DNA from 4 places in the Streptomyces sp. NBC_01352 genome. Region 1 is predicted to be linked to each of the others. Evidence: riboswitches for the same ligand, from Rfam matches in the RefSeq annotation. Region 1 holds a riboswitch; each other region holds the start of a gene.
What was found. A riboswitch is a leader RNA that binds a small molecule or an ion and turns the genes downstream of it on or off. The one in region 1 is predicted to bind cobalamin.
Positions count from the first base shown of each region.

Region 2: linked by a shared signal. The riboswitch ahead of OG252_RS25015 (HoxN/HupN/NixA family nickel/cobalt transporter) and the one ahead of OG252_RS38525 (cobalamin biosynthesis protein) in region 1 are both predicted to bind cobalamin.
Region 3: linked by a shared signal. The riboswitch ahead of OG252_RS18460 (ribonucleoside-diphosphate reductase subunit alpha) and the one ahead of OG252_RS38525 (cobalamin biosynthesis protein) in region 1 are both predicted to bind cobalamin.
Region 4: linked by a shared signal. The riboswitch ahead of OG252_RS41925 (ABC transporter substrate-binding protein) and the one ahead of OG252_RS38525 (cobalamin biosynthesis protein) in region 1 are both predicted to bind cobalamin.

Region 1 covers NZ_CP108354.1:8,377,757-8,384,978, forward strand. Annotated here, with positions in the region: gene OG252_RS38520 (cobyric acid synthase) at 1-867, opposite strand, end outside; gene OG252_RS38525 (cobalamin biosynthesis protein) at 864-1,805, opposite strand; cobalamin riboswitch at 1,907-2,046, opposite strand; gene OG252_RS38530 (nSTAND1 domain-containing NTPase) at 2,259-6,701, shown strand; gene OG252_RS38535 (hypothetical protein) at 6,788-7,009, opposite strand; gene OG252_RS38540 (inorganic phosphate transporter) at 7,044-7,222, opposite strand, start outside.
Region 2 covers NZ_CP108354.1:5,390,277-5,397,498, forward strand. Annotated here, with positions in the region: gene OG252_RS24990 (carboxypeptidase regulatory-like domain-containing protein) at 1-133, opposite strand, end outside; gene OG252_RS24995 (DUF4142 domain-containing protein) at 352-1,074, shown strand; gene OG252_RS25000 (glycoside hydrolase family 13 protein) at 1,085-2,743, opposite strand; gene OG252_RS25005 (LAETG motif-containing sortase-dependent surface protein) at 3,053-3,988, shown strand; gene OG252_RS25010 (ArsR/SmtB family transcription factor) at 4,033-4,512, opposite strand; cobalamin riboswitch at 4,593-4,791, shown strand; gene OG252_RS25015 (HoxN/HupN/NixA family nickel/cobalt transporter) at 4,820-5,941, shown strand; gene OG252_RS25020 (nucleoside hydrolase) at 5,963-6,925, opposite strand; gene thrS (threonine--tRNA ligase) at 7,026-7,222, opposite strand, start outside.
Region 3 covers NZ_CP108354.1:3,983,329-3,990,550, reverse strand. Annotated here, with positions in the region: gene OG252_RS18465 (ribonucleotide-diphosphate reductase subunit beta) at 1-885, opposite strand, end outside; gene OG252_RS18460 (ribonucleoside-diphosphate reductase subunit alpha) at 885-3,251, opposite strand; cobalamin riboswitch at 3,376-3,504, opposite strand; gene OG252_RS18455 (GNAT family N-acetyltransferase) at 3,557-4,063, opposite strand; gene mctP (monocarboxylate uptake permease MctP) at 4,136-5,764, opposite strand; gene OG252_RS18445 (DUF3311 domain-containing protein) at 5,761-6,021, opposite strand; gene OG252_RS18440 (YbdD/YjiX family protein) at 6,163-6,363, opposite strand; gene OG252_RS18435 (carbon starvation CstA family protein) at 6,335-7,222, opposite strand, start outside.
Region 4 covers NZ_CP108354.1:9,125,395-9,132,616, reverse strand. Annotated here, with positions in the region: gene OG252_RS41935 (ABC transporter ATP-binding protein) at 1-504, opposite strand, end outside; gene OG252_RS41930 (FecCD family ABC transporter permease) at 612-1,625, opposite strand; gene OG252_RS41925 (ABC transporter substrate-binding protein) at 1,622-2,638, opposite strand; cobalamin riboswitch at 2,708-2,897, opposite strand; gene OG252_RS41920 (CoA-binding protein) at 2,974-3,381, shown strand; gene OG252_RS41915 (APC family permease) at 3,533-5,173, shown strand; gene OG252_RS41910 (4-hydroxybenzoate 3-monooxygenase) at 5,222-6,439, shown strand; gene OG252_RS41905 (ArsR/SmtB family transcription factor) at 6,459-6,818, opposite strand; gene OG252_RS41900 (cation diffusion facilitator family transporter) at 6,880-7,222, shown strand, end outside.

The DNA.
Region 1 (7,222 bases):
GGTGAAGTTGGACATCAGCGGGACCGCACAGACGGCGACCCGCAGCACGTCCTCCCCGACGGGCGGGGCGACGACCGACTCCCTGACCGTCCCCCGCAGGGAGACCCGCAGCCCGTCCTCTTCGTCGATCCCGAGCCCGTGCCGGAACGGCAGGACGCCGTACGTGCGCCGCCCGGTGAGCGAGTGCAGCATGTCGAGCCCGGGCTCCAGCAGGGACACGTCCCCCCGGAACTTGTTGACGAGGAACCCGGCGACGAGCGCCTGATCCTCGGGCGACAGCAGCGCGACGGTCCCGAAGAACGAGGCGAAGACACCCCCACGATCGATGTCACCGACGACGAGCACGGGCAGCCCGGCATTCCGGGCGATCCCCATGTTGACGATGTCGGTCCGCCGGAGATTGATCTCGGCGGGGCTGCCGGCCCCCTCACAGATCACCGCGTCATACGTGCCCCGCAACTCCGCGAGACAGTCGAGAACGGTCCCCAGAAGCTGCTGCTGCCGCCCCCCGTGCAGCCTTTTCCCGGGGGCCGACCCCCCAGACCCCCCGAAGAACCCCCGCGCACTGAGCTCCCCGACAGGCTTCCCGAGCAGCACGACCTGGCTGCTCTGCTCACCGCCCGGCTTCAGCAGCACGGGATTCATGAGCGCGGTCGGCTCGACCCGACAGGCCTGGGCCTGCATGGCCTGGGCCCGCCCGATCTCGGCGCCCTCGCGCGTCACGAACGAATTGAGGGACATGTTCTGCGCCTTGAAGGGCGCCACCTTGACCCCCTGCCGCACCAGCCACCGACAGATCCCGGCGGTGACGACACTCTTGCCGGCGTCGGAGGTGGTGCCGGCGACGAGGAGACCCCCACCCGTCATGACGTACGCCCCTTTGCTACGAGCCGTGCGGCGACACTGACACCGAGCGCGAGCCAACCGACGCGCTGCGAGAGTCGTACGGACCGTTCGACGTCGGGCGTGGCGACCGCGCGCCCCTGTGTGTTGAGCACGGGCCGATGCTCCACCCGCCCCGCATAGGACAAGGTGCCGCCGAGCCGCACCCCGAGCGCCCCCGCGAAGGCCGCCTCCACGGGCCCGGCGTTGGGACTCGGATGCTTCGCGGCATCGGTCCGCCAGGCGCGTACGGCCCCCCGTGGATCCGGCCCGGCCACCGCGGCCAGTACGGCGGTCAGCCGCGCCCCCGGCCACCCCGCGAGATCGTCGAGCCGGGCGGAAGCCCACCCGTACCGCCGATACCTGGGCGACTTGTGCCCCACCATGGCGTCAAGGGTGTTCACGGCCCGGAACCCGAGCAGCCCGGGCACCCCGGCCACGGCCCCCCACACCAGCGCCCCGACCACCGCGTCGGACGTGTTCTCGGCAACGGACTCCACCACGGCCCGGGCGATCCCGTCGGCGTCGAGAGCCTGCGGATCCCGCCCGCACAGATGCGGCAGCCGAGCCCGCGCGGCGTCGACGTCCCCGGCCTCCAGCGCCCGCCCGATGACCCGGGCCTCCCGCGCCAGCGAAGTCCCCCCGACGACGGCCCAGGTGGCGGCACCGGTCAGCGCGACGGAAGCGGCAGGTGACGTACGGACGGCCCGAACAGCAACGCTCCCCAGGGCGACAGCACCCCCGGCACACACGACGGCATGCAGCGCGCCCCACCCCCGGTGGTCCCGCCACAGCACCCGTTCCACGGCACCCGCGGCCCGTCCGAACACGGCGACCGGATGCCCACGGCGCGGATCGCCGAGCAGGAGGTCGCCGAGAAGGCCGGCGGCGGCGCCGTACGCGAAAACGCGATCGGCACGCATCGACTCAGCCGACCGCTGTCACAGACAGGACGCTGGTGTTGAACCTCAAACGGCAGCCGCGCATGGCGATATGTCCTCACTCAGGGTGTCCACGCCCTGGTTCGACGAGATCGGCGGTGAGAGTTCCTGGCTCCCGGGGCTTCCTACCCCGGTGACAGTGGCGGGACCGCGCCGGACTCACACCGGCTTCCTCTCCTACCGCCGTACATGGCTCCGGCAGTCCACCACGGGGTTGGAAGGGCCGTCAACTTGCTGTTGACCTGCGGGAGCGGAGTGTGCAGAAGCCCACACGGGTCACACCGGCTAGCACTCCGCCGGGGCCCCGTGGACCGACTCCGGGCGAATTTCCCTGTGATGAGTGGCGTTCCGTGAAGCCGGTTGCGGCAGGAGGCCGCGGCACCTCCAATACCTGGTACGAAGTGCTACCAGATATAGGGAAATTCATAAACATTTATGAGTATTGACGAAGTGGGTGCATGGGGAGAATCGGCGCGTTTCCTGGAGGATCTCGGCACCACGGTGATACGGGTGTGCGGCGGCGACGGGCGGCCCGTCGGGACCGGGTTCCTGCTGGCGCCCGGCACGGTGGCCACCTGCGCCCATGTCGTCGCCGACGCGTTGGGAACCGACGCGAGGTCGTCGACGCCGCCTGCCTCACCGGTGACCGTGGAGTTCGCCCTGCTGCCGGGAGCGGTGAGGTACGAGGCGTCGGTGTCGGCCTGGCGGCCGGTGGCCGACGACGGCACCGGTGACATCGCACTGCTCCGGCTACCGGAAGGCGCGCCCGCCGGCGCGGTCCCCCTCGCGGACGCCGGCGACGTCTGGCACCACCGTTTCCGCCTCCTCGGCTTCCCTGCCGGCGCCGAACACGGCGCTTGGATCGGTGGACGGCTGCTCGGTGCGGTAGGCCAGGGCTGGATCTCGATGGAGACGGACGGCCCGGCCCACCGCATCGGCCCCGGATGCAGCGGAGCCCCGGTCTGGGACGAGGACCTGGGTGCGGTCGTCGGCATGACGGTCGCGACCGACCGCGGTGCCTCGGCCGTGACGTCGTATCTGATCCCGGCCGCCGCCATCCTGGAGCTCCAGCCCGGGGCGCGTCGCTGCCCCTACAGAGGACTCGATGCCTTCCGCGAGGAGGACGCCGAGTACTTCTTCGGCCGCGAGGAGGAGACCCGCCGGCTCCTCGACGCGGTCGAGCGGCACCTGGTGGTGCCGGTCGTCGGCCCGTCCGGCAGCGGGAAGACCTCCCTGGTACGGGCGGGGGTCCTGCCCCGCCTGAGGGCCGAGGGGTTCACCGTCTCCGAGATCCGCCCCCTGCCGGGCACCCGGGCGTCGCTGACGGTGGCTCGCGCGGTGGTGGGAGTACTGGAGACGGGGGCAGCCGCATCCGCGGGGCCGGGCGGAGAGGCTTGCGCGGGGCCGGGCGGGGACGCATCTGCTGCGCCTGGTTCTGCTTCTGGGCCTTGGGCGGTGCCCGACCCTCGTCCCGAGCAGGGCTCGGCGTCTGCGTCCGGTTCGGGGCCCCCGCCCGCTCCTGACTCCGCGTCGGCGGATCCCGCGCCCGCGGCGTCCGCCGCGCCCGGCACCGCTCTGGCCGTCGTCGAGCACGAGCGCGCCGCGCTCGTCCTGGCCGATCTGCTGGACTCTGCCGACGGCATGACCCCCGCCGAACTCGGACGACGTCTGCTCGATCACTGCGGCCCGCGCGGCCACGTCTTCTTCCTCAACCAACTGGAGGAGACCGTCGCCGCCGAACCGGCCACCGCCCGCGCCCTGCTGGCCCTGATGGTCGGTATGGTCTCGGTTCCGGCCGAAGGGCGACGGCTGCGCGTCCTGGCCACCCTGCGCTCGTCCTGCCTGGACGACCTCGCCGACCCCGCCACCGCCCGCGTCCTGAGCGACTGTGCCCAAGTGGTGGCGCCCCTGGGCCGATCGAGCCTGCTGCGTGCCGTCGAGAGCCCCGCGGCCCGCGTCCCCGGCCTCACCCTCGACACCGGGCTGGCCGAACGCATCGTCGACGACGCCGAGGACGAACCGGGCCGTCTGCCTCTGGTGGAGTTCACTCTCACGGAACTCTGGGCGCACGAGAAGGGCATCCGTCTCACCCACTCCGGCTACGAGGCCCTGGGCGGGGTCGCCGGCGCCCTGTCCAACCACGCGGAGGAGCGCGTCGGCAACGTCATCGCCGCGCACGGCGAGGCCCCGGTCCGCCGCCTGTTCACCCAACTCGCCCGCCCCGACGACACGGGCGGCTTCACCCGCAAGCCGGTACGCCTCGCGCCCCTGCCGCCCGAACTCCGGACCGTGGCCGAGGCCCTGGCCACCCACACGCGCTTCATCCGCATCACCCACGGCCCCGACGACGACCCCATCGTCGACCTCGCCCACGAGGAACTGGTCCGCGCCTGGGGCCCCCTGAAGAAGTGGCTGGACGATTCCCGCGATTTCCGGGCCTGGCAGGAACGGCTGTTGCAGGCACTCGCCCACTGGAAGGAGACGGGGGAGGAACCGGGCGCGCTGCTGCGGGGGACGATGCTGGCCACGTCGCTGGAGCGGCTCGGGGAGCCGGACCACCGGGACGACATCACCCAGGCTGAGCGGGAGTACGTCGAACTGAGCCGCCGGCACCAGCAACGCGCACTGCGGCGCTGGCGGGCGGCCACAGCGGTGGTGCTCGTACTGGCGCTGCTGACCGGCTATCTCGCGGTGCAGATGCGGCGCGGGGAGCTCGCCCTGGAGGAACGAGTACGGGCCATGGCGTCCCGGCGGCTGACGGAGGAGGCTGTCCGGCTGGCGGCGACCGATCCGGGCACGGCCGCGCGGCTGTCCGTGGCCGCATGGCACAACCATCCCGACAAGGAGGCTCGGCAGGCGCTGCTTCAGGCCTACCTCGGTGGCATGTCGGTGATCTCCGCGCATGCGGGGCAGGGATCCGAGCCCATCCGGAGCATCGACGTCACCCCGGACGGCTCCACGGTCGTGACCGCCTCCGTCAGCCGGGACGGCGTCGCGCACGCCCGGGTGTGGACAGGCCTCGCCGACGGGCGGGCGAGCTGGTGGCAGGTGCCGGGTCTGACCGGCAGAGGAGCTCCCGAACGCGCCGAGCTCAGCGATGACGGCGGGTTGCTGGCCATCGTGTCCGCCGACGGGTCGATCCACTGTTACGACGTGCGCGCCCGTGAGTCGCTGTGGACCAGGCCGCCGCCGGTGCTGGGCACCGAGCACAAGCCAGAGACGGTGGCCCTCGACTTCTCGGACAGCGGCCGACTGCTCCTCCACGTCGCGGCTGACAGTCTCGCCGCCGAAGAGACTGCGCACAGTTCTCTCGTCCAGGTCTGGCAGAGCCGCACAAGAAGGGCGGAGAAGGTGTCGCAGCGCGGGTTGCCGAGCGGCCCGGAGGCAGCCGACGCCGCGCTGGTCGGGGAGGGCCGGGAGGTGGTCTATCTCAGTCAGTACGAGGACGGTGCGGAAGCACGGGTGCAGAAGCTGGCGACCGGCGGGAACCCGCGCAGGGTCGCGGACGCCGGTTGGCTCTCCCACCGGGGCGCCGGTGTTGTGGTCGACCGGGGGCACGGGTGGCATCAGCTGATCCGGCTGACGGGCTCCGGCAGTGCCGGCGGACGGCGGTTCCTGGCCGTTGAGCCGAGCGGTTCGGACCTCACCGGGCGCTATGCGGAGGTGAGGAACGGCACACAGGTCAGCCCGTACGAGGTGGTCGACGTGGAGACCGGCAGGAGGTACCGCGTGCCGGGCCTCGCCTCGCCCGACACGGGCGAGGAGCAGCCCGTCGGTGTCCTCCCGGGCAAGAAGCATGAGGCAGCCCCGCGCATCCTGGCGGCTGTCGGATCGGACCTGCTTGTGCTGCGGACGCAGCAGGAGCGCAGCATGCCGCTGCCGGACCTCGAGCCCAGTATCGGAGGCGGAGCCTCGTATGTGAGAAGCCCAGGAGGCGAGTACCGCGCGCACATCCAGAACATCAGCAGCAACGACACGTCGACCGTGACGCTGGTCGTGGGTCGCCGGGACGAGGAATGGCGAGCGGCACAGGTGACGATCGAGGAACTCGAAGGGGAGACGGCCACGGGATTCTTCACCGCGGACGGCAAGCACTTGGTCGTTTGGGGCCAGGACAAGGTCGCTGTCGCACCTCCGGACAATCCGCAGGACGCGCGGGCGCGGCCGTTTCCGGACATCGTCGAGGTTGCTCCCCTCCACGGCAGCGAGGTGGTCGTCCTGACGTCCCGTCAACTGATCCGGTATGACGTCGCATCGGGCGACTACACGGTGCTGGGTGACGATCCCTGCGGTGAGCTGGGACAACCTTGCCGGGGCTTCGCCGTCCGGCCAGGACGCCGTGACGAAGTGGCAGTCGGGCACAGCAACGGCGAACTGGTCATCTGGAGCACCGAGACCGAGCAGGCGCGCAGAGACACCGGCATCACGTTGGCGGACACGGAAGCTCTCAGCACGTTGGTGTTCGACCCGCAGGGCCAGACCGTCGCCACCCAGCTGGACGCCGGCACCATCCAGCTATGGGAGGTGGAGACCGGCAAGCGAGTGGGTAAAGCCGTCGAGGGGGACGAGGACCTCTCGGCGGTGACGTTGGCCGATGACGGGACTCTCCTGGCCGGCACCGATGGCGGGAGCCTGTCCCTGTGGCGACCTGGAAACGGGGACGACCCCTATGTCACGTTCCCCTTCATCGCCCTCCCGGACGAGCTCCACCCGACGGCCGACCATCTCACCTACCGCCACGGCAACTCCGAGCTGACCATCCCCCTGAACCCGGAGGCCTGGCACAAGACCCTGTGCCGTCACTGGACCCCGTACACGCCGGAAGAGCTGAGGATCCTCCACGACTCCGGAGCGGCCACGGACTCGCCCTGCCCGTAGCAGCCCGAAAACGCAGACCGGGCGGGTGAGAGGAACACAGTCCCCGCACCCGCCCGGTGCCGTGCCGTACGTCAGAGAACGCCGGCTCAGGCCACGATCAGATAGATCCCGTACGCCACAGCCGCCGCACACGCCGCGAAGCACGCGTACGCCCCGGTGACCGCGAGGGCGGCGGAGCCGCCCTGTGTCGTGGCCCGTTCCTGGCGGGACAGGCCCATGATGCCGAGGGTGAACAGGGCCACGAGGGCCACGGTGACCACGAGGCTGATGCCGAAGACGGAGCCCAGGGCCGCCCAGTCGATCTTCATGGTGATGCTTCCTTCTCAGCCGGGTGCGCGGGACTCAGACCGTGGTGGCGGTCGACGGGGCGGGTTCGCCCGCCGGGGCCGGGATCGTGGCCGTGAGGTCCTCGGTCACCGTGCCCACGGGCGGCGGCGTCACGGCGGCCATCGCCGTGGTCACCACGCCGGCCGGCTCCCCGGCCTCGTGGGGCTCGTTGACGTTCGTGTGGTCGACGACCT
Region 2 (7,222 bases), 3.0 Mb from region 1:
GGGCGATGGTCACGGCGCCCCACAGCCCACGCCCGGGCGCGGCGGTCTCCGGCGGCGGAGCGGACACGGCCAGCGTGCCCACCACCGCGACGGCCGCCAGCGCGGCTCCTGCTGCCTTCTTCGGCCTGTGCATCGTCGGCACCGCTCCTCACCGGACGTCGTAGCCCCGATGCGTGCGATTCTCGCGGCCCGTTTCCACAGGCGGCGTGCGCTGTGCGGCCGTATGGGCGAGCTCTGGGCGAGGAAGGTCCCGGATTCTTTACCAAATCAAAAGGTTTCTCGCGCATCCCCATCCGTACTTCTGTACGTCCGACCCGCCCACAGCGGGCCCCCGACCGGGCAGGAGACACGGTGCGCTTTTCGCGGAACACGACGGGAACGGTTTTCGTCGGCGGTGCCCTCACGCTGACCTTGGCTGCGCTGGCTTATCCGTCGATGCTCGGCCTCGACACCGTCTCCAGCGCGCAGGACAGAGTGATCGCCCAGACACAGTGGGGGCCGTTGACCGAGCAGGACCGTCACTTCGTGGTCGCTGTGCGCGCGGCCGGGCTGTGGGAGTACCCGCTCGGGCAGATCGGCCTGAAGAAGGGGACGACCCCGGAGGTCAAGAGGGCGTCCGAGCACCTCGTGGACGGACACGCGGCGCTGGACGCCAGCTGCCGCAAGATCGCCCCGATGCTGAACATCACCCTGCCGAACGTGGCGAGCCCGCAGCAGCTGTCCTTCGTGAACCAGATCGACTCGCAGACCGGCAAGGCGTTCGACTCGAACTTCGCCAACATCCTGCGGACCACCCACGGATCGATCTTCAACACGGTCGCGAAGATCCGCTCCACCACCAAGAACAGCCTGGTGCGCCAGCTGGCCGACCAGGCCAACAACACCGTCCTGGACCACATCACGGTCATGGAGGACACCGGCCTGGTCAACTACGACCAGGCCCTCTTCCAGCAGACCACCCCGCCGAAGCTGCCCAAGGAAGACATGACTCCGCCGCCGCCGCAGCCCGGCGAGCCGATGGTCGTCCTCGCCCCACCGCCGACCGCGACCGCGACGCCGACCATCACGCCCTGAGGGACAGCCGCTAGGGAGCGAGCCAGACGGTGGTGTCCGGTCCGAGGCGGCCGTCCTCCAACGGGCGGCTCGCCAGCAGCACTTCGCCCGCCGGCAGCGGTACGGCCGTCCCCGACAGGTTGGCCACGCACCGCCAGCCCTCGTGCCGGGCGAAGTCCAGCACCCCGGCCGGGCTGTCGGCCGCCCAGGTCAGCGACTCGCCCTCCAGCAGCTTGCGGCGCAGCCTGAGGGCCCTGCGGTAGAGCTCCAGGGTGGAGCCCTCGGCCCCGTCCTGTGCCTCGACGGCGTACGCCGCGAAGCGCTCCGGCTGCGGCAGCCAGGCGCCGCCCGCGCCGAAGCCGTACGAGGGTCCCGTCGTCGTCCACGGCAGCGGCACCCGGCACCCGTCGCGGCCCTTGCGGACGCGTCCCGTCTGTTCCCAGATCGGGTCCTGGAGGACCTCGAAGGGCAGGTCGGCGACCTCGGGCAGACCGAGTTCCTCGCCCTGGTAGACGTACGAGGATCCGGGCAGCGCCAGCATCAGGAGCGTGGCGGCGCGGGCGCGCCGCAGGCCCTGTTCCTGGTCGACCGCGGGGGCGTGGCCGCCGGACAGCAGCCAGGCGTTCTCGTCGGTGCCGGGCGGGAGCATGAGGCGGGAGGTGTGCCGTACGACGTCGTGGTTGGACAGCACCCAGGTGGCGGAGGCGCCGGCCTCGCGGGCGGAGGCGAGGGAGCCGGTGATGACCTGGCGGAGTTCCTCCGCGTCCCAGCCGGCCTTCAGGTACTCGAAGTTGAAGGCCTGGCCGAGTTCGTCCGGGCGGGCGTACAGCACGCGTCGGGCGCCCGGCACCCAGGCCTCGGCGACCGCCATGCGGGGCGGGCGGTAGGCGTCGAAGATCTTGCGCCAGTCGCGGTAGATCTCGTGGACGTCGTCACGGTCGTAGAAGGGGTGGCTGCCGGGCGGCAGCTCGGACAGCGCCTCCTCGCCGCTGAGTTCGGGGGCGCCGAGATCGCGCAGCGGTTCCTCCAGGTCCTTGGTGAGGGCGTGGGCGACATCGACGCGGAAGCCGTCGACCCCGCGGTCGGACCAGAAGCGCAGGGTGGTGCGGAAGTCGGCGCGGACCTCCTCGTTCGCCCAGTTGAGGTCGGGCTGCTCGGGGGCGAACAGGTGCAGGTACCACTGTCCGTCCGGCACCCGCTGCCAGGCGCTGCCGCCGAAGACGGACTGCCAGTCGGTGGGCGGTAGTTCGCCGTGCGGGCCGCGGCCGTCGCGGAAGACGTAGCGGTCGCGGGCGGGTGAGCCGGGCCCGGCGGCGAGGGCCTCCTGGAACCAGACGTGCTGGTGGGAGGTGTGGTTGGGGACCAGGTCGACGATCACCTTGAGGCCGAGGCGGTGGGCCTCGGCGGCGAGCGCGCCGAAGTCGTCGAGGGTGCCCAGGCGCGGGTCGACGTCACGGTGGTCGGCGACGTCGTAGCCGCCGTCGGCGAGTTCGGAGGGGTAGAAGGGGCTGAGCCACAGGGCGTCGACGCCGAGTGCGGCGAGGTGGTTCAGGCGCCGGGTGATGCCCTTCAGGTCGCCGAGCCCGTCGCCGTCGGCGTCGGCGAAGCTGCGGGGGTAGACCTGGTAGACGACGGCCTGGCGCCACCAGTTGGGGTCCTTGGAGGAGAGGTCGGGAATGGGGTCGATCACGCGGTCTCCTTAGTGGCGTTCGGGACGATGGGCATCAGCATGCAGGTACCTGTCCACATTGTCGGGAAAGCGAACTCGAACGCTGTCCGGAGTGGTTCATTCCCCGTGTGACGGAATTGTGATGAACTCTTGAACTCACCCTGCATCGCCGCAGGTTGACAGCGTTCCGTGGGGAGATCCACGATGTGCGAGCACTGTGGCGCATATGACCAATGAGCCCAGTGTTTCTCAGAACCCTTCTCAGAGTCCTTTCTCCGAATCGGTTTTCTGGGAACACCTGCCACCCCCCGCACCCCGATGGGATCCCGCATGTCCATAGCCAGACGTGTCACCGCGCGCCGCCTGCTGGGGACGGGCGCCGCGGCGCTCGTCCTCTGTGCCGTCTCCGCCCCCACCTCCTGGGCCACCGGCACCCCCGGTGGCGACGGCTGGAAGTCCGGCGGCGCCTACCAGCCCGGCACCGGTGCCGGCACGGAGACCGAGACCGACCGCTGCCAGTTCTCGCTGGACGGCACGAGCTTCTACGACTCGGTCAAGGTCGACGACCAGAACCTGAAGCCGACCGACGACGGCAAGGTCCACATCAAGGTCCGCACGGCCGGCGACGCGACCACCTGCACGGCCTCCCTGGCCTCCTACCTCGCACACGGGGCCACCTTCGCCACCTCCGGCGAGCAGGTCTTCGTCGACTTCGACACGGTCACCGTCAAGCCCGGCCAGACCGAGTCCCTCGACATCGCGGTGCCGGACGCGGGCTGCTTCGCGCAGATCGACCTCTACCGGGGCGCCGTCAAGTTCGACGGCGAGCTCGACGCGAACGACGGCTTCGTCCACGGCGACCTGCCCAAGGGCCCGGACCGTCCGGTCATCAAGGACAAGCTGATCGCGGCCTGGAACGGCGGCACGAAGGACTGCACGACGGCCCCGTCCGAGCCCCCGGCCACCCCGACGCCGACCCCGTCGACCCCGGAGTCCACGGAGCCCTCGACGCCGGGCGAGGAGACGACGCCCCCGGCGACGGAGACTCCCTCCGAGTCCGCCTCGCCCTCCACCGAGGCCCCGAGCCCGTCGGCCTCCGAGTCCACCACCGCTCCCGCCGCCACCCCGAACGGCGGCGGTGGCGACCTCGCGGAGACCGGCGGCAGCAGCGCGACCGGCCCGATCGCGATCGGTGCGGCGGTGCTGCTCGCGGGCGGTGCGGGCATCGTGCTGGCGACGCGGCGTCGCAAGACGGCTCGCTCGTAATCAGGCGCGGTTGGTGTAGTCAGCGCAGCGCCGGTCGGGCGGTTTCAGCCCGGCCGGCGTTCGGGCTTCGGGCTGAGGACACGGGATTCGCCCCCTCCGCCCCTTCCCGTCCCGTCCCTGGGGGCTGCGCCCCCAGACCCCGCTGTCGGCCCTGAAAGGGCCTCGTCCTCAAACGCCGGACGGGCTGAAAGGAGCAGCGAGGCGATGTCGGCGTCCACCACCCGGTAGCGGACGATCCGCCCCTCCTTCTCCCCCTCCACGACCCCCGCCGCCCGCAGCAGCCTGAGCGCCTGCGACACGGCGGGGTCGTTCATGCCGGTGGCGATCGCCAGGTCGGAGACGGCCAGGGGGCCGGTGCGGTGCAGGGCGAGCAGCAGAGCCAGCCGCTTGGGATCGGCGAGCAGCGAGAAGCGGTCGGCCCAGGCGCGGACATGGCCCGGTTCGCCGATCGCGGCGATGGCGTCGCACACCCGGTGCCCGTCGATGGTTCGGCGATCCGCTCGGTCGGCCGGAACGAGATGCATGCCGCCATCCTCGCAGGCACCCCCATGTGATCTTCCATACCTGCGCAGGTACGCAGCTATGCAGGAGACCGCTCGCCACCCTACGGTGGGCTGGCCGTGGTGCTCGGGAAGCCGGTGACGACCCCTCAAGGGTCCATGCCGGAGCGGCCCTCGCCACTGTGATCGGGGAGTTTCCGTCCCGTCCGGCGCCAGCCGGGCCACTGGTCGCACGACCGGGAAGGCAGGAACGGACACGCACGACCCGTAAGCCAGGAGACCGGCCACGGCATCTCACGAGTTGATCCACGAGGTGCTGGAGCGTGACCGGATGACCCTGCCCAAGCCTGCCCAGAAGTCTGCGCCCGTCCCCGCCCCGACGTCCTTCAAGTGGCGCCGCGAGGACACCCTCAAGACCGCCGGCCTCATGTCGGCCGTCGCCGCGCTGCACGTCGTCGCCTTCGGGATCCTGTTCCTCCTCGTCGTCCCCGGGCACTACGAGGTCGGCGACAAGGCCTTCGGCATCGGCCTCGGCATCACCGCCTACACCCTCGGCATGCGGCACGCCTTCGACGCCGACCACATCGCCGCGATCGACAACACCACCCGCAAGCTGATGGCCGACGGCAAGCGCCCGGTGTCGGTGGGCTTCTGGTTCGCGCTCGGCCACTCCAGCGTGGTGGTGCTGCTCGCCCTGCTGATCGCGGGCGGCACCCAGCTCGCCGGAACGGTCATGAACGAGGACTCCGGCACCCACCAGGTGCTCGGCGTCCTCGGTACGACGATCTCCGGCACGTTCCTCTACCTCATCGCCGCCCTCAACCTGGCCGCCCTGCTGGGCATCCTGAAGGTGTTCAAGGCGATGCGGGCGGGCGCCTACGACGAGAAGGAGCTCGAACAGCACCTGGACTCCCGCGGGTTCATGAACCGCATCCTCGGCCGCCTCACCAAGTCCATCACCCGCCCGGGCCAGATGTACCCGCTCGGCTTCCTCTTCGGCCTCGGCTTCGACACGGCCACCGAGGTGACGCTGATGGTGATGGCGGGCTCGGGCGCGGCGGCCGGACTGCCCTGGTACGCGATCCTCTCCCTGCCCCTCCTCTTCGCCGCCGGCATGAGCCTGTTCGACACCCTCGACGGCACCTTCATGAACTTCGCCTACCAGTGGGCGTTCTCCAACCCGGTCCGCAAGGTCTTCTACAACCTCACGATCACCGGCCTGTCCATCGTCGTCGCCTTCTTCATCGGCACCATCCAACTCGTCGGCGTCCTGCACGAGAAGCTCGACCTGACCGACACGGTCACCACCTGGATCGCCGGCATCAACCTCGACAGCGTCGGCTACGTCATCGTCGGCCTGTTCGTGGTGGTGTGGGCGGCGGCCATCGGCTACTGGCGGCTCGCGAAGGTGGAACAGCGGTGGGCGGTACGGCCGGCGGCGGACACCCACTAGCCCCCCTAGACCCCTATACCCCTAGGCCCCCTCCACCGTCGTCAGCCACAGCTTCACGTACCGCTCCACGTCCACACCCAACGCCACGTCCACCAGCCGCTGTTCACGGGTGCCCTCGTGGATCTCGGACTCGCCGGGGCGGGGGCGCCGGTCGACGATCGTCTGGCCCCGGCCCGTGCCCGGGGCCAGGCTCACCTCGACCGGGAGGCGTTCGGTGGTGATGCCCCCCGGGTCGACGACCGCGCAGACCGCGCCCGCGTCGCCGAGGCCGCCGGTGGGGGTGGGGTCGCCGGAGGTGGCCGGGTCGCGGTGGGCGAGGAGTTCGCCGGCCAGCCGGAGGCGGGGCTCCGCGCTCGCGCGCAGCCGCTGGACGTCCCCGGCCGGGACGAGGACCTGCTTGAAGACGTCCAGGCCGTACATGGTGATCGGCACCCCGGCGGTGAGTAGGATCGCGGCCGCCTCCGGGTCGTGCCACACGTTGAACTCCGCGACCGGCGTGGCGTTCCCGGTCGCCACCGCGCCGCCCATGAACACGATCCGCTCGATGTTGCGCACCACCTCCGGATGCGTACGCAGCAGCAGCGCGATGTTCGTCAGGGGCGCCATGGGGATGAGGGTGACCGGCGTCGGCGAGGCGAGGATCTCCCGCCGCAGCAGCGTCACCGCGTCCACGTCGACCGGCCGGCGGGTCGGCGCGGGCAGCCCGAGGTCGCCCATCCCGTCCTGCCCGTGCACATGCCGGGCCGTGCGCACCGGCTCGATCAGCGGGCGCTCGGCGCCCCGCGCGACCGGGATGTCACCGGCCCCGGCCTGCTCCAGCACGGTCAGGGTGTTGCGTACGACGCCGTCCACGTCGGTGTTCCCGGCCACGCAGGTCACCGCCCGCACGTCGAGCGCGGGGTGCCGTACGGCGAACAGCAGGGCCAGGGCGTCGTCGACACCCGTGTCGCAGTCGATGATCACCGGGATGGGCTGACCGGTCACAGCGGCGCTCCTCGCTTCGTGAAGGTGTCTCTGAGGTGGCTTCTGAGGTGGCTTCTGAGGTGTCTTCTGAGGTGTCTCTACGGTCCCTACGTCAGTGACCTTACGCAGGCCCCCACAGTTCGGTCCCGCGGTCCGCGACCCGGGCACCGATGCGCTCCAGCAGCTCCCCGACAGGCACCGCCCCCGGACGGCTCCCGTCCCGCAGTCGTACGGCCACCAGGTCGCCGGCGGCCTCCCGCTCGCCGATCACCGCCTGGTACGGCACGAGGCGCGCCGCCCGGACCCGGGCGCCGAGGG
Region 3 (7,222 bases), 4.4 Mb from region 1:
GTACACCGGGGCGAAGCCGAGGCGCGTGAGGCGCTGGTCGGCGACGCACTCCAGGTACTGCCGCATGGAGTCGGTGTTCATGCCCGGGAGGCCGTCACCGCACAGGTCGCGCGCGAACTGCAGCTCGGCCTCGACGGCCTCCTTCAGCATGTCGACGACCTGCTGCCCGAGCGCGTCGTCGAACAGCTCCGGCTCCTCCTTGCGGACGGTGTCGACCACCTCGAAGGCGAAGCTCATGTGCATCGTCTCGTCCCGGAACACCCAGTTGGTCCCGGTGGCCAGACCGTGCAGCAGACCCCGGCTGCGGAACCAGTAGACGTACGCGAAGGCGCCGTAGAAGAACAGGCCCTCGATGCACGCGGCGAAGCAGATGAGGTTGAGGAGGAAGCGGCGGCGGTCGGCCTTGGTCTCCAGGCGGTCCAGCTTCTCGACCTCGTTGATCCACCTGAAGCAGAACTCGGCCTTCTCGCGGATGGAGGGGATGTTCTCCACGGCGTCGAAGGCGGCCGCCCTGTCCTCCGGGTCGGGGAGGTAGGTGTCGAGGAGGGTCAGATAGAACTGGACGTGGACCGCTTCCTCGAACAGCTGCCTGCTCAAGTACAGCCGCGCCTCGGGGGAGTTGATGTGCTTGTACAGGGTCAGCACGAGGTTGTTCGCGACGATCGAGTCGCCCGTCGCGAAGAACGCGACCAGCCGGCCGATCATGTGCTGCTCGCCCTGGGACAGCTTCGCCAGGTCGGCGACGTCCGAGTGGAGGTCGACCTCCTCGACGGTCCAGGTGTTCTTGATGGCGTCCCGGTAGCGCTCGTAGAAGTCCGGGTAGCGCATGGGGCGGAGGGTCAGCTCGAAGCCCGGGTCGAGAAGGTTCTTTTCGGTGGAGCTCATTACTGGCAGGCCTCGCAGGACTCGGGGTTTTCCAGGGAGCAGGCGACGGCCTCGGGATCGGGGGCCGGCTGCTGCACGGGGACAGCGGCCTGGGCCGCGCGGGCGATGCGGGTCGCCGGGCGCGAGCGCAGGTAGTACGTCGTCTTCAGGCCCGACTTCCAGGCGTACGCGTACATCGAGGAGAGCTTGCCGATGGTCGGCGTCTCCAGGAACAGGTTCAGGGACTGGGACTGGTCCAGGAACGGCGTCCGGGCCGCCGCCATGTCGATCAGGCCGCGCTGCGGGATCTCCCACGCCGTGCGGTACAGCGCCCGTACGTCCTCGGGGATCCAGGCGAAGCCCTGCACCGAGCCGTTCGCGTCGCGCAGCGCCTCGCGGGTGCGGGCGTCCCAGACGCCCAGGGCCTTGAGTTCCTTCACCAGGTACGAGTTGACCTGGAGGAACTCGCCGGACAGCGTCTCGCGCTTGAACAGGTTGGACACCTGCGGCTCGATGCACTCGTACACGCCCGCGATCGACGCGATGGTGGCGGTCGGCGCGATCGCGAGGAGCAGGGAGTTGCGCATGCCGGTGGTGGCGACGCGTGCCCGCAGGGCCGCCCAGCGCTCCGGCCAGGTCAGCTCGGTGTCGTAGTGGTCGGGGTGCAGAACACCCCGGGCCGTACGGGTCTTCTCCCAGGCCGGCAGCGGGCCGTTGCGCTCGGCGAGGTCGGCGGAGGCCTCGTACGCGGCGAGCATGATGCGCTCGGCGATGCGCGTGGAGAGCCGACGGGCTTCCGGCGAGTCGAAGGGCAGCCGCAGCTGGAAGAAGACGTCCTGGAGGCCCATGACGCCGAGGCCGACCGGGCGCCACTTGGCGTTGGAGCGGCCCGCCTGCTCGGTCGGGTAGAAGTTGATGTCGACGACGCGGTCGAGGAAGGTGACGGCGGTGCGGACGGTCTCGTCCAGCCGCTCCCAGTCGATGCCGTTGTCGACCACGAACGCGCCGAGGTTGACCGAACCCAGGTTGCAGACCGCCGTCTCCCCGTCGTCCGTGACCTCCAGGATCTCCGTGCAGAGGTTGGAGGAGTGGACGACGTGGCCCGGCTCGGCGGTCTGGTTGGCGGTGCGGTTGGCGGCGTCCTTGAAGGTCATCCAGCCGTTGCCGGTCTGCGCGAGGGTGCGCATCATGCGGCCGTAGAGGTCACGGGCCGGGATGGTCCTGCGCGCGAGGCCCTTCTCCTCGGCCTCGCGATAGGCGGTGTCGAACTCCTCGCCCCACAGGTCGACCAGTTCCGGCACGTCGGCGGGGGAGAACAGCGACCACTGCGCGTCGGCGTTCACGCGGCGCATGAACTCGTCCGGGACCCAGTGCGCGAGGTTCAGGTTGTGCGTACGGCGGGCGTCCTCACCGGTGTTGTCGCGCAGCTCCAGGAACTCCTCGATGTCCGAGTGCCAGGTCTCCAGGTAGACCGCGGCCGCGCCCTTGCGCCGCCCGCCCTGGTTCACGGCGGCGACCGAGGCGTCGAGGGTCTTCAGGAACGGGACGATGCCGTTGGAGTGCCCGTTCGTGCCGCGGATCAGCGAACCGCGGGCGCGGATGCGGGAGTAGGCGATGCCGATGCCGCCGGCGTGCTTGGAGAGCCGGGCGACCTGGTGGTAGCGGTCGTAGATGGAGTCCAGCTCGTCCTTCGGGGAGTCGAGGAGGTAGCAGGACGACATCTGGGGGTGCCGGGTGCCGGAGTTGAAGAGGGTGGGGGAGGAGGGGAGGTAGTCGAGGCGGCTCATGAGCCGGTAGAGCGCGGCGACCTCGTCGAGAGCCCTGGCCGTGTCGTCCTCGGCGAGACCGCACGCCACCCGGAGCATGAAGTGCTGGGGCGTCTCGATCACGTGCCGGGTGATCGGGTGCCGGAGCAGATAGCGGCCGTGCAGGGTGCGCAGGCCGAAGTACCCGAAGCGGTCGTCGGCGTGCACGTCGACCAGCGCGTCGAGGCGGTCGGCGTGGACCCGGACGAACTCGGCCGTACGGTCGGCGATGAGGCCCTCGCGGTGGCCCACCGCGACCGACTCCGTGAAGGACGTGACGCCCTGGGAGGCGGCCTCGGCGCGGATGTTGACGGTCAGGAGGCGGGCGGCGAGCCGCGAGTAGGCGGGGTCCTCGGAGATGAGGCCGGCGGCCGCCTCGGTGGCCAGCTCGCGCAGTTCCGTCCCGTCGGCCCGCGCGGACCGGCCGCGCAACGCGGCGGCGGCGACCCGGCCGGGGTCGGCGTCGGGGAGGTCGGCGGTCAGCTCGGTCAGGGTCCGCAGCAACGCGGTCCCGGGACCGTCGTCGGCCACCGGGGTCACTGGAGCTGAAGCTGAAGCCGGGTCTGCTGGCGCGATGGTCACGTGGGGCTCTCCCTCGCTCGGCACGGGGGCCTTGCGGAGGGCAGACGGCAGCACACGAGCGCACACGGCGTCGCGCCCACCGGCCCACTCCACGAGGCCCGGACGTCATGGCACCCGGACCTGATGGCCGGGCACGCTGTCGGCAGGTCCTCGGACTGACGCCCATACACGCATATGCGCGCATGAGTACACCGTTGCGGGACAGTTCCGGATTCGCACCGGATTCCCCTGCGACGACAGCGAGCATGAGCATACATCTTGTGCCGAGCGAGGACAGCACCACCATATGTTGTGTCGCGCCGGTTTCACAGCGTCAACTCATAGGTGAGCAGAGTGATGTCGTCCAGGTCCGGTATCGGGTTCCAGTCCCGTCCGGGAGTGCGCGCGAAGCCGAGGCGTTCGTAGATGCGGTGGGCGGAGTGCATGGTCCGCTGCGTCGACAGCACGACGGCCGTGCAGCCCTCGGTGGACCGGGCGCGGTCGATGCACGCGCGGACGAGGGCTTCACCGGTGCCTCGGCCGCGGGCCGCCCGGGAGACGGCGAGCATCCGTATCTCGGCCTCTCCGGGGCGGGCGATGTCGGCCATGGGACCGCCCGACGGCACGAAGGTGACTCCGCCGAGGACGCGCTCCCGCTCCACGGCGACCAGCACGTCCGCGGCGGACGCCCGCTTGGCCACGTCCTTCAGCTCGCCGAGGTACTCGTCGCTCTCGCCGAAGTCGAGGAGGCCGTCCTGGAGGTAGGCCTCGGCGGTGATGTCGCCGAGGGGCTCGTAGTCGTCGGGGGTCGCCTGCCTGATCATGAGGTCCATGGCCCGCAGTGTGCATCAGGGGTACGACAACGGGCCGCCGGATTTCTCCGGCGGCCCGTGCTGACGTACGGCTCAGTGCGCGGCGCCCGCGGTCGCCGGCGGCAGCTCCACCTGCACGCCCGGGTCGCCCGCGTCCGCCGTGTAGTCCTGCGGGGACGTCTCGTCGATGCCCTCGGGGGCCTTCAGGGCCTTCAGGACGAAGGTCAGGACCACCGTCACCACCACGTTCAGGACGAACGCCGTGAGGCCGATGTAGCCGATCTCCCCGATGCCGGGGATCTCCTTGGACGAGCCGCCGAAGTGCTTCTGGGTCGGCGAGGCGACGCCGTACGCGGCGACCGTGCCGTAGATCATGCCGACCGCCCAGCCGGCGAGCAGGGCCCAGCGGTGGAACCAGCGGGTGAACAGGCCGCCGACCAGGGCCGGGAAGGTCTGCAGGATCCAGATGCCGCCGAGGAGCTGGAAGTTGATGGCGACCGTCTTGTCCATGGTGAGGACGAAGGCCAGCGCGCCGACCTTCACAAGGAGGGAGACCAGTTTGGAAACCTTCGTCTCCTGGGCCGGTGTGGCGTCCGGCTTGATGAAGTCCTTGTAGATGTTGCGGGTGAAGAGGTTCGCGGCCGCGATGGACATGATCGCCGCCGGGACCAGCGCGCCGATGCCGATCGCCGCGAAGGCCACGCCCGCGAACCAGTCGGGGAACATGGTCTCGAAGAGCTGCGGGATCGCCAGCTGCCCGTTGCTGACCTTGATTCCGGCCGCGATCGCCATGAAGCCCAGCAGTGCCAGCAGGCCCAGCATCAGCGAGTACAGGGGCAGGATGGTGGTGTTGCGGCGGATGACCTCACGGCTCTTCGAGGACAGCGTCGCCGTGATCGAGTGCGGGTACATGAAGAGTGCGAGCGCGGAGCCCAACGCCAGCGTGGCGTACGTCCACTGGCCCGCCTCGCCCGGCACCACCGCACCGCGCGGCGCACCCGTCGCCGGGTTGGTCTGGCTGTACGCCTCGCCCGCCTTGGCGAAGATCTCGTCGAACCCGCCCAGCTTGATCGGGATGTAGATGATCGCCACCGCGATGACGATGTAGATCAGCGTGTCCTTCACGAACGCGATCAGCGCGGGGGCGCGCAGGCCCGAGGAGTAGGTGTAGGCCGCGAGGACGCCGAAGGCGATCAGCAGCGGCAGGTCCTTGATGAACCAGTTGGTGTCCTCGCCGCCGCCGACGCCCATCACGTCCAGGACGGCCTGGATGCCGACCAGTTGGAGCGCGATGTACGGCATGGTCGCGAGGATGCCGGTGACGGCCACGGCGAGGGACAGGCCCTTGGAGCCGAAGCGGCCGCGTACGAAGTCCGAGGTCGTCACGTACCCGTGCTTGTGCGAGACCGACCAGAGGCGGGGCAGGAACGTGAAGATCAGCGGGTAGATCAGGATGGTGTACGGCACCGCGAAGAAGCCGGCCGCGCCCGCCGCGTAGATCGCCGCCGGTACGGCGACGAAGGTGTACGCCGTGTACAGGTCGCCGCCGAGCAGGAACCAGGTGACCCAGGTGCCGAACGACCGTCCGCCCAGGCCCCATTCGTCGAGGCTCTGTTCGTCGGCGGCCCGGCGCCAGCGCGCGGCCAGGAAGCCCATGACCGTGACGGCCAGGAAGAAGAAGATGAAGACGGCGAGTGCGACGCCGTTCACGCCGTCCTTCATTCCGACGCACCCCCCTTGGCGGAGCGGGCGCGCTGGTCACGCTGCCACAGCTTGTACGCGATCATCGTCAGCGCGGTGGAGATCAGCACCCACAGCATCTGGTACCAGTAGAAGAACGGGATGCCGATGAAGGCGGGGTCGACCTTCGCGTACGATCCCACCCACAGCATCGCCACGAAGGGCGCGAAGAGGCAGAGCGCGATGACCACGCGGGCCGGTGTCACCACCGGTGGTCTCACTTCAGGCGCATTCGACATACCGCGGCTCCGTCCCCTCACTGATCATCTGTGCAACGCGCAGGCAATCTAGGCGACGGTGTCAGGAAAGCGGAAGACCTCGTCCGCATATCGGTATGTGGTGGTTCTGTGTCCCCCTTCGGCCCTGTGCCTGTCTGCCCCTCAGCAGCAGCGGAACCCCTGCCGGGGGTCCGCCTCCTGCCGCTCCGTGCGCATCCGCTCGAAGTCGCGCCGGGACGGCACCGGCGCCTGCGGGTGCTCCTTGCGTACGTGCGCGACATAACGGTCGTACGCCGACTCGTCGGTCAGCTCCCGCACATACCAGCGCACGCCTCTAAGGGCTCGTAGGAGTGCCGACCGCACGGCGCTCCTCCTCCTTCTCCCGGCTGGTCGGGAACAGCCCGGCCGGCGCGACGATCTTCGACTCGACGTACGGTGCCTCGCTGAGCGTGGACAGCGCGGGACGCCGTAGGTGCCGGACGCAGACCCGGCCCGCGTCCACGATCACCACGATGATCAGCAGGGCCAGGACGGCCGAGAGGACGCCGTCCACCGTGGAGTTGGTCACCACGGTGTGCATGTCGTCCATGGTCTTGGCGGGCGGCAGCACCTCGCCCCGGTCGATCGCGTCCTGGAAGACGGACCGCTGCTTGAAGAAGCCCACCTTCGGGTCGCTGGAGAAGACCTTCTGCCAGCTCGCCGTGAGGGTGACCGTCGCGTCCCAGGCGAGCGGGACTCCGGTGATCCAGGCCCACTTGAGACGCCCCGACTTCACCAGCAGGGTCGTGCAGACGGCCAGGGCGACGGCCGCGAGGAGCTGGTTGGAGATGCCGAAGATCGGGAAGAGCTGGTTGATGCCGCCGAGGGGCTCGTGGACGCCGACCCACAGGAAGTAGCCCCACAGCCCGCACACGACCGCGCTGGTGATGACCAGGCCGGGCTTCCAACTCACGTTCTTGAAGGGCCGGTAGACGTTGCCCAGCATGTCCTGGAGCATGAACCGGCCCACCCGGGTGCCGGCGTCCAGCGCGGTCAGGATGAACAGCGCCTCGAACATGATCGCGAAGTGATACCAGAAGGCCTTGAGGCCCCCGCCCGTCACCTCGGAGAAGATCTGCGAGACCCCGACGGCGAGCGTGGGCGCGCCGCCGGTGCGGGAGAGCAGGGTCGACTCCTCGACGTCCTTCGCCGCCTGGGCGAGTTCGGCCGGGGTGATGGAGTA
Region 4 (7,222 bases), 750 kb from region 1:
GAGCTGGTGGTGGATGTCGAGGTGGTTGGTGGGTTCGTCGAGGAGGAGTTCGCGGGGTTCCTGGGCGAGCGCGCGGGCGATCTGCACCCGCTGGCGTTCACCGCCGGACAGGGTGTGCCAGGGCTGGTCGGCGCGGTCGGTGAGCCCGGCGCGTTCCAGGGCGGCCCGCACGGCCCGCTCGTCGTGCGCGGAGGCGGGCGTCCAGGCGCGGCGGTGCGGGACGCGTCCGAGCCGTACGACGTCCAGGACCGTCAACTCGGTCTGGGTGTCCGCCTGTTGTTCGACCACGGCGAGGCGCCGGGCGACCTCGCGGCGGGGCAGTGCGGGCAGTGCGGTGCCGTCGAGCGTGACGACACCGGTGCTCGGCGCGAGCAGGCCGGCCAGCAGCCGCAGCAGCGTGGACTTTCCGGAGCCGTTGGGGCCGAGGAGTCCGACGGTCGAGCCCGGCTCGGGGGCGAGGGTGACGCCGTCGAGGATGAGCCGGCCGTCGGCGCGGCGGCTCACGCGGTCGGCGTGGAGGCCGGTGGCTTCGGCGTGGACGCCGGTGGCTGTGGGGTGGAGGCCCGTGGCTGTGGCGGCGGGCGCCTCGGGCTCGGTGGGCGAGGTCTCCTTCACCGCACCCTCCGCGTCCGGTACAGCACCGCCACGAAGGCCGGCACTCCGATCAGGGACGTCACGACGCCCACCGGCACCTCCTGCGGGTCGAGGACCGTGCGGGCCAGCGTGTCGACCCACACCAGGAAGACCGCCCCGGCCAGCGCGGTGACCGGCAGCAGCCGGGCGTGGCCCGGGCCGACCAGGGCGCGGGCGGCGTGCGGCAGCACCAGGCCGACGAAGCCGATGGCCCCGGCCGAGCTGACCAGCGCGGCCGTGAGCAGCGCCGTGACACACAGCAGCACCAGACGGGTACGGGCCACCGACACCCCGAGCGCGGCCGCCGCGTCCTGCCCGAAGGCGAAGGCGTCGAGGGTGCGGGCGTAGGACAGGCACACCACCAGCGCCACGGCCAGGACGGCGAGGCATATCCATACGTCGGTCCAGCCCGCCCCGCCGAGCGAGCCGAGGAGCCAGAACAGGACGCCCCGGGTGGTCTCCGCGTCGGCGGCCGTCATCACGACGAACGAGGTCAGCGCGGAGAAGAGCTGCATGGCGGCGACGCCCGCGAGGACGACCAGGTCGGTGCTCCCGCCGAGCGTGTGGCTGAGGAACAGCACGAGCGCGAACGACAGCAGGGCACCGAGGAACGCGCCCGCCGGGACGGACAGCGCGCCCCCGCCGACGCCCAGCACGACCACCAGCACGGCCCCGGTCGACGCGCCCGAGGACACCCCGAGGACGAACGGGTCGGCGAGCGGGTTGCGCAGCAGCGACTGCATCACCGCGCCGCACACGGCGAGTCCGGCGCCGCACACGGCCGCGAGGAGCGTGCGCGGCAGCCGGAGCTGCCACACGATGCCGTCCCGGATGGGCGTCAACTCCGAGGAGCCGAGGCCGAGATGGGCCGCGACGACCGACCACACGTCGGCGACCCGGAGGTCGGCCGGGCCGATGGTGATGGCGACGGCGAGGGAGCCGCACAGCAGGACCGTCCCGGCCGCCCCGAGCAGGACCGACCGGGCGGTCACTTCACGAGCCCGAACTCGCGCAGCCCCGCCGCGACCCGCTCCACGCCCTCGATCGTGCGGATGGTCGGGTTCATGGCCTGCCCGCTGAGCAGGACGTACCGCTGGTGCCGTACGGCGGTCATGTTCCTGGTGACCGGATCGGACTCCAGGAAGGCGATCTTCTTCTCGGCCGACTCGGCGGTCTGCGACCTGCGGGTCAGGTCGCCGATGACGAGGACGTCGGGGTCGCGGTCGGCGACCGTCTCCCAGTTGATCTGCGGCCATTCGTCGTGCGTGTCGTCGAAGACGTTCTTCGCGCCGAGCGCGCGCGTCATGACACCGGGAGCGCCGCAGCAGCCCGCCATGTAGGGCGACTCGGAGTTGGCGAACCAGTACAGCAGGGTCACGTCCGAGGCGTCGATGCCCGCGGTGGCCTTCGCCATCCGCGCCTTGAGCTCTGCGACGAGCTCCTCTCCCCGTTCCTTCACCCCGAACACGGCGGCCAGGTCCCGGACTTCGCCGTAGACGGTCTCGGCGGTCAGGGGATCGGTCCGTGCGCCGTCCCCGTCGCCGGAGTTGTCCTTGCCCGCGCAGTCGGACGGGGAGACGTAGGTGGGCACGCCGAGCTTCTCGAACTGGTCCCGGGTGGCGACGCCGCCCTTGCCCAGCGTGGAGACGAAGGAGGCGGCGACGAAGTCCGGTTCGGCGTCCAGGACCCGTTCGAAGGACGGATTGTTGTCGGCTATCCGCGCCACCTTCGCGTTCGCCTTCTCCAGCCCCTTCATCACGGGGTCGGTCCAGGTCGCCGTGCCCGCCATACGGTCGGCGAGCCCGAGGGAGAGCATGATCTCGGTGGTGCCCTGGTTGAGGGAGACGGCCCGTTCGGGCGGGGCCTCGACGCGTACCGTACGGCCGCAGTTGTCGAGGCTGACGGCAGCCGTCGTGGCGGAGGTGCCGGCGTCGCCGCAGCCGGCCAGGAGCAGGGAGGCGGCCGCGAACAGGGCGGAGGGACGGGCAAGACGTGCTGTCTGCACGGAAGTTGTTCCTCGATCGTCGAGGGCTCGAACGCGGAGCCCGGTCGTACGGTGCTCCCCCGCCGTACGTCACCGCGGGGGCCGCCAGCAGGTCTTCGGACTCGGGATCATCCGGTCGGGGCGCCTTCCCAGACGACACTCGAGTCGTCCAGTGGCCGAGGCCCCGCCCGTCACCCTCACCGCTGCGCGTCAGCTCCGGATTCGCACCGGATTCCCTGACCCACGTCTCATGGGTTCGACTGGCCTCGGCAAGCTATCACGGTGGGGAATCGCCGATCGCGGTGCGCTGTTGTGCGAGAGGTCAGGGCATACGCGACCCCCCAAGGAGACCCACGGTGTACGGCGACGAGGCAACGGTCCGCAAGATCCTCACCGGGCTCGGCGACACGTGGGCCGTGGTCGGCCTGTCGTCGAACCGGCAGCGCGCCGCGTACGGCGTGGCCGAGGTGCTCCAGCGTTACGGCAAGCGGGTCGTGCCCGTGCATCCCAAGGCGGAGACGGTGCACGGGGAGCGGGGGTACGCCTCGCTCGCGGACATCCCCTTCGACATCGACGTCGTGGACGTGTTCGTGAACAGCGACCTCGCCGGGGCCGTCGCCGACGAGGCGGTGGCGAAGGGCGCGCAGGCGGTCTGGTTCCAGCTCGGGGTCGTCGACGAGGCGGCGTACGACCGCACTCGGGCCGCGGGGCTGGAGATGGTGATGGACCGCTGCCCGGCGATCGAGATTCCCCGCCTCGGCTGACGGACAGTCCGTAATTCCTGAAACGCTGTCCAGGAAATCCCCGTACGCCAGTCAAAATTCGACAACCGCCTTCAGCGGAGCAGCGCCCGATTCCTAATCTGAGGCCTCTTGCATGGTGAATGCATCTCCTTTATGAGAGGCCCCCTAAGAAATGGTAAGCGTTGACCAAGCCGCCCCGGAGGACACCAGGGGCCCGGGCGGCGGCCTGCGGCGGGACGTCGGACTGATCGGGCTCATGTGGGCGTCGGTCGGTTCCATCATCGGATCCGGCTGGCTCTACGGAGCGGAAAAGGCGGTTACCGCGGCCGGCCCCGCAGCGGTCATTTCCTGGGTGATCGGCGCGGTGGCCATCGTCCTGCTGGCACTGGTGCACGCGGAACTCGGCGGCATGTTCCCGGTCGCGGGCGGCACCGCACGATATCCGCACTACGCGTTCGGCGGCCTGGCCGGCATGTCCTTCGGCTGGTTCTCCTGGCTGCAGGCGGCGACCGTGGCACCGATCGAGGTCGAGGCCATGATCGGCTATGCGGGGCACTGGTCCTGGGCCCGGGGTCTCGAACACGGCGACCAGACGCTGACGGCCTCCGGCCTCGTCACCGCCGTCTTCCTGATGGCCGTCTTCGTCGCGGTCAACTTCTTCGGCGTCCGCGCCCTGGCACACACCAACAGCGCGGCCACCTGGTGGAAGATCGCCGTGCCGCTGGGCGCCATCTTCGTCATCGCCGCGGGCAACTTCCACCCGGGCAACTTCACCTCGGAGGGCTTCGCCCCGCTGGGTGCCAAGGGCGTGCTGAGCGCGATCAGCGGCAGCGGCATCATCTTCGCCCTGCTGGGCTTCGAGCAGGCCATCCAGCTGGCGGGCGAGAGCCGCAACCCGAAGCGGGACCTGCCGCGGGCCACCCTCGGCTCGGTCGCGATCGGTGCCGTCATCTACGTCCTGCTGCAGATCGTGTTCATCGGCGCGCTGCCGCACAGCTCCTTCGCGCACGGCTGGGCCGCGCTCGACTTCCCCGGCATCAGCGGCCCGTGGGCCGGACTCGCGACCCTGGTGGGCCTGGGCTGGCTGAGTGTGGTGCTGTACGTCGACGCGGTGATCTCGCCCGGCGGCACCGGCCTGATCTACACCACCGCGACCTCCCGCGTCTCCTACGGCCTGGCCAGGAACGGGTACGCGCCGAAGGTCTTCGCCCGCACCGACAGGCGGGGCGTGCCCTGGTTCGGGCTGATCGTCGCCTTCGTGACCGGCGTGGTGTGCTTCCTGCCGTTCCCGAGCTGGCAGGAGCTGGTCGGCTTCATCACCTCGGCGAGCGTCCTGATGTACGCGGGCGCTCCGCTGGCGTACGGCGTGTTCGCCGACCGGCTGCCGCACCACCAGCGCCCGTACCGGCTGCCCGCCGGCAAGGTGCTCTCGCCGCTGTCGTTCGTGGTGGCCAACCTCATCATCTACTGGGCCGGCTGGGACACCCTGTGGCGGCTGGGCATCGCGATCGTCCTCGGCTACGTACTCCTGGGCGGCTACGCCTGGTTCGCCACCGCCATGGGCCGTCCCGACGCACCCCGGATGGACTTCAGGGCCGCCCAGTGGCTGCCGGTCTACCTGCTGGGCATGGGCGTCATCTCCGCGGAGGGCGGTTTCGGCGGACAGGGCAACATCGGCCTGTGGTGGGACATCCTGGTCATCGCGGTCTTCTCCCTGGTCGTCTACTACTGGGCGCGGGCCTCCGCCTCCCGGGCCGAGGAGATCGAGCGGAGCATCGACGAGGTGATCGTCACGGAGGCACCCGCACACTGAGCCGCACAACCGCTCCCCGCCCGCGCGAAGCACCCACATAATGTTCGGGTGACCTCCACTCCCCACCCCAACTCCGTTGCCCCGCAACGCTTTCCGGTCGTCGTCGTGGGCGCCGGGCCCGCCGGGCTCACCATCGGCAACATCCTGCGGGCCGCCGGCGTCGACTGCCTCGTCGTCGAGACGGAGACACGCGAGTTCATCGAGCAGCGGCCCCGGGCGGGCGTCATCGAGGAGTGGGCCGTGCGCGGCCTCCAGCAGCGCGGTCTCGCGGACACCCTGCTGGAGCGGGCTCAGCTGCACACCGAGTGCGAGTTCCGCTTCGGCCAGGAGCGCTTCCGCTTCTCCTACATCGAGCTGACGGGTACTCACCACTTCGTCTATCCCCAGCCGTTGCTGGTGACGGACCTGGTGCGCGAGTACGCGGACGTGCGGGGCGGGGCGGCCCGGTTCGGCGTCCGGGACGTCCAGTTGCACGACCTCGACACGGCCAACCCCTCGGTGTCGTACCTCGCGGCCGAGACGGGCGAGCGGGAGGTCGTCGAGTGCGACTTCGTGGCGGGCTGCGACGGGGCCCGCGGGGTGACCCGTACCGTCCTGCCCGAGCACGCGCACATCTCCCGGCACGACTACGGCATCGGCTGGCTGGCCCTGCTCGCCGAGGCGCCGCCGTCCAACGACTGTGTCGTGTTCGGCATCCACCCCGACGGCTTCGCCGGCCACATGGCCCGCAGTCCCGAGGTGACCCGCTACTACCTGGAGTGTCCGCCCGGCGACGACCCGGAGAACTGGTCGCACGAACGCGTCTGGTCACAGCTCCGGGAGCGCCTCGCGGCGACGGACGCCGGCCCCCTCATCGAGGGACGGCTGATCGAGAAGCGCGTCCTGGACATGCACAGCTCGGTCGTCGAACCCATGGTGTTCGGCCGCCTCTTCCTCGCCGGGGACGCCGCCCACCTGACCGCGCCCATCGCCGCGAAGGGCATGAACCTGGCCCTGCACGACGCCTTCCTCCTCGGTGACGCCCTCGTCGGCTACCTGACGAAGGGCGACGAGACCGGCCTGGACGGCTATTCGGAGGCGTGTCTGCGACGGGTGTGGGACTACCAGGAGTTCTCGCAGTGGCTCTCCGAGGTGTACCACGGCACCTCGTCGGGCGACGCGTATCGCGCGGGCACCACCTTCGCCCGGCTCCGCCGCCTGTTCACCTCGCCCGCCGCCGCGGCGGCCTTCGCCGAGCAGTACCTGGGTACCGCCACCGCCTACTGAACCGGACCCGCCGCGTCCGTCAGTCGTGCAGCGGCCGGTCACTGAGCCGGTGGTCCGCCACGTTCAGCGCCTCGTCCAGCAGCCGGCGCAGATGGCCGTCGCGCAGCGAGTAGATCACCCGGCGGCCCTCCTTGCGCGTGTTCACCAGCCCGGCCAGCCGCAGCCGCGCCAGATGCTGGCTGACGGCCGGCCGCGCCGCCCCGCACGCCTCCGTGAGCGTGGTGACATCGGCCTCCCCCGCGGTCAGCGCGTGCAGCAGGGTGAGCCGGGTGCGGTCGCCGAGCAGGGCGAGCAGCTCGGCCGCGAGCGCGAACTGTTCCTCGCCCGGGGTGCGCGGGTGCGCATCGGTCGCAGGTGGTAGGTGCATGCGTGCGCTCATACGCACATAATGGCCTCGTGGGCGTCGCGCGTCCACTCCCGGCGCACGGAAGGGGATCCACGTGAGCGACCGGCACGAGCACGAGCACGGACATCGTCATGACCACGAACATGGGCACGGACATGGGCACGGACACGGGCACGACCACCGGCCCACCCGCTCCGGTCTCCGCGACCGTCTGCCCCACCGCCTCGCCCACCTCCTCACCCCGCACTCCCACGAGACCGCCGACAAGCTCGACTCCGCCCTGGAGTCCTCGGCCCGCGGCATGCGGGCCCTGTGGATCTCGCTGGCGGTACTGGGCGCGACCGCTCTGGCGCAGGCGTTCGTGGTGGCCGTCTCCGGGTCGGTCGCGCTGCTCGGCGACACGGTGCACAACACCGCGGACGCGCTGACGGCCGTAC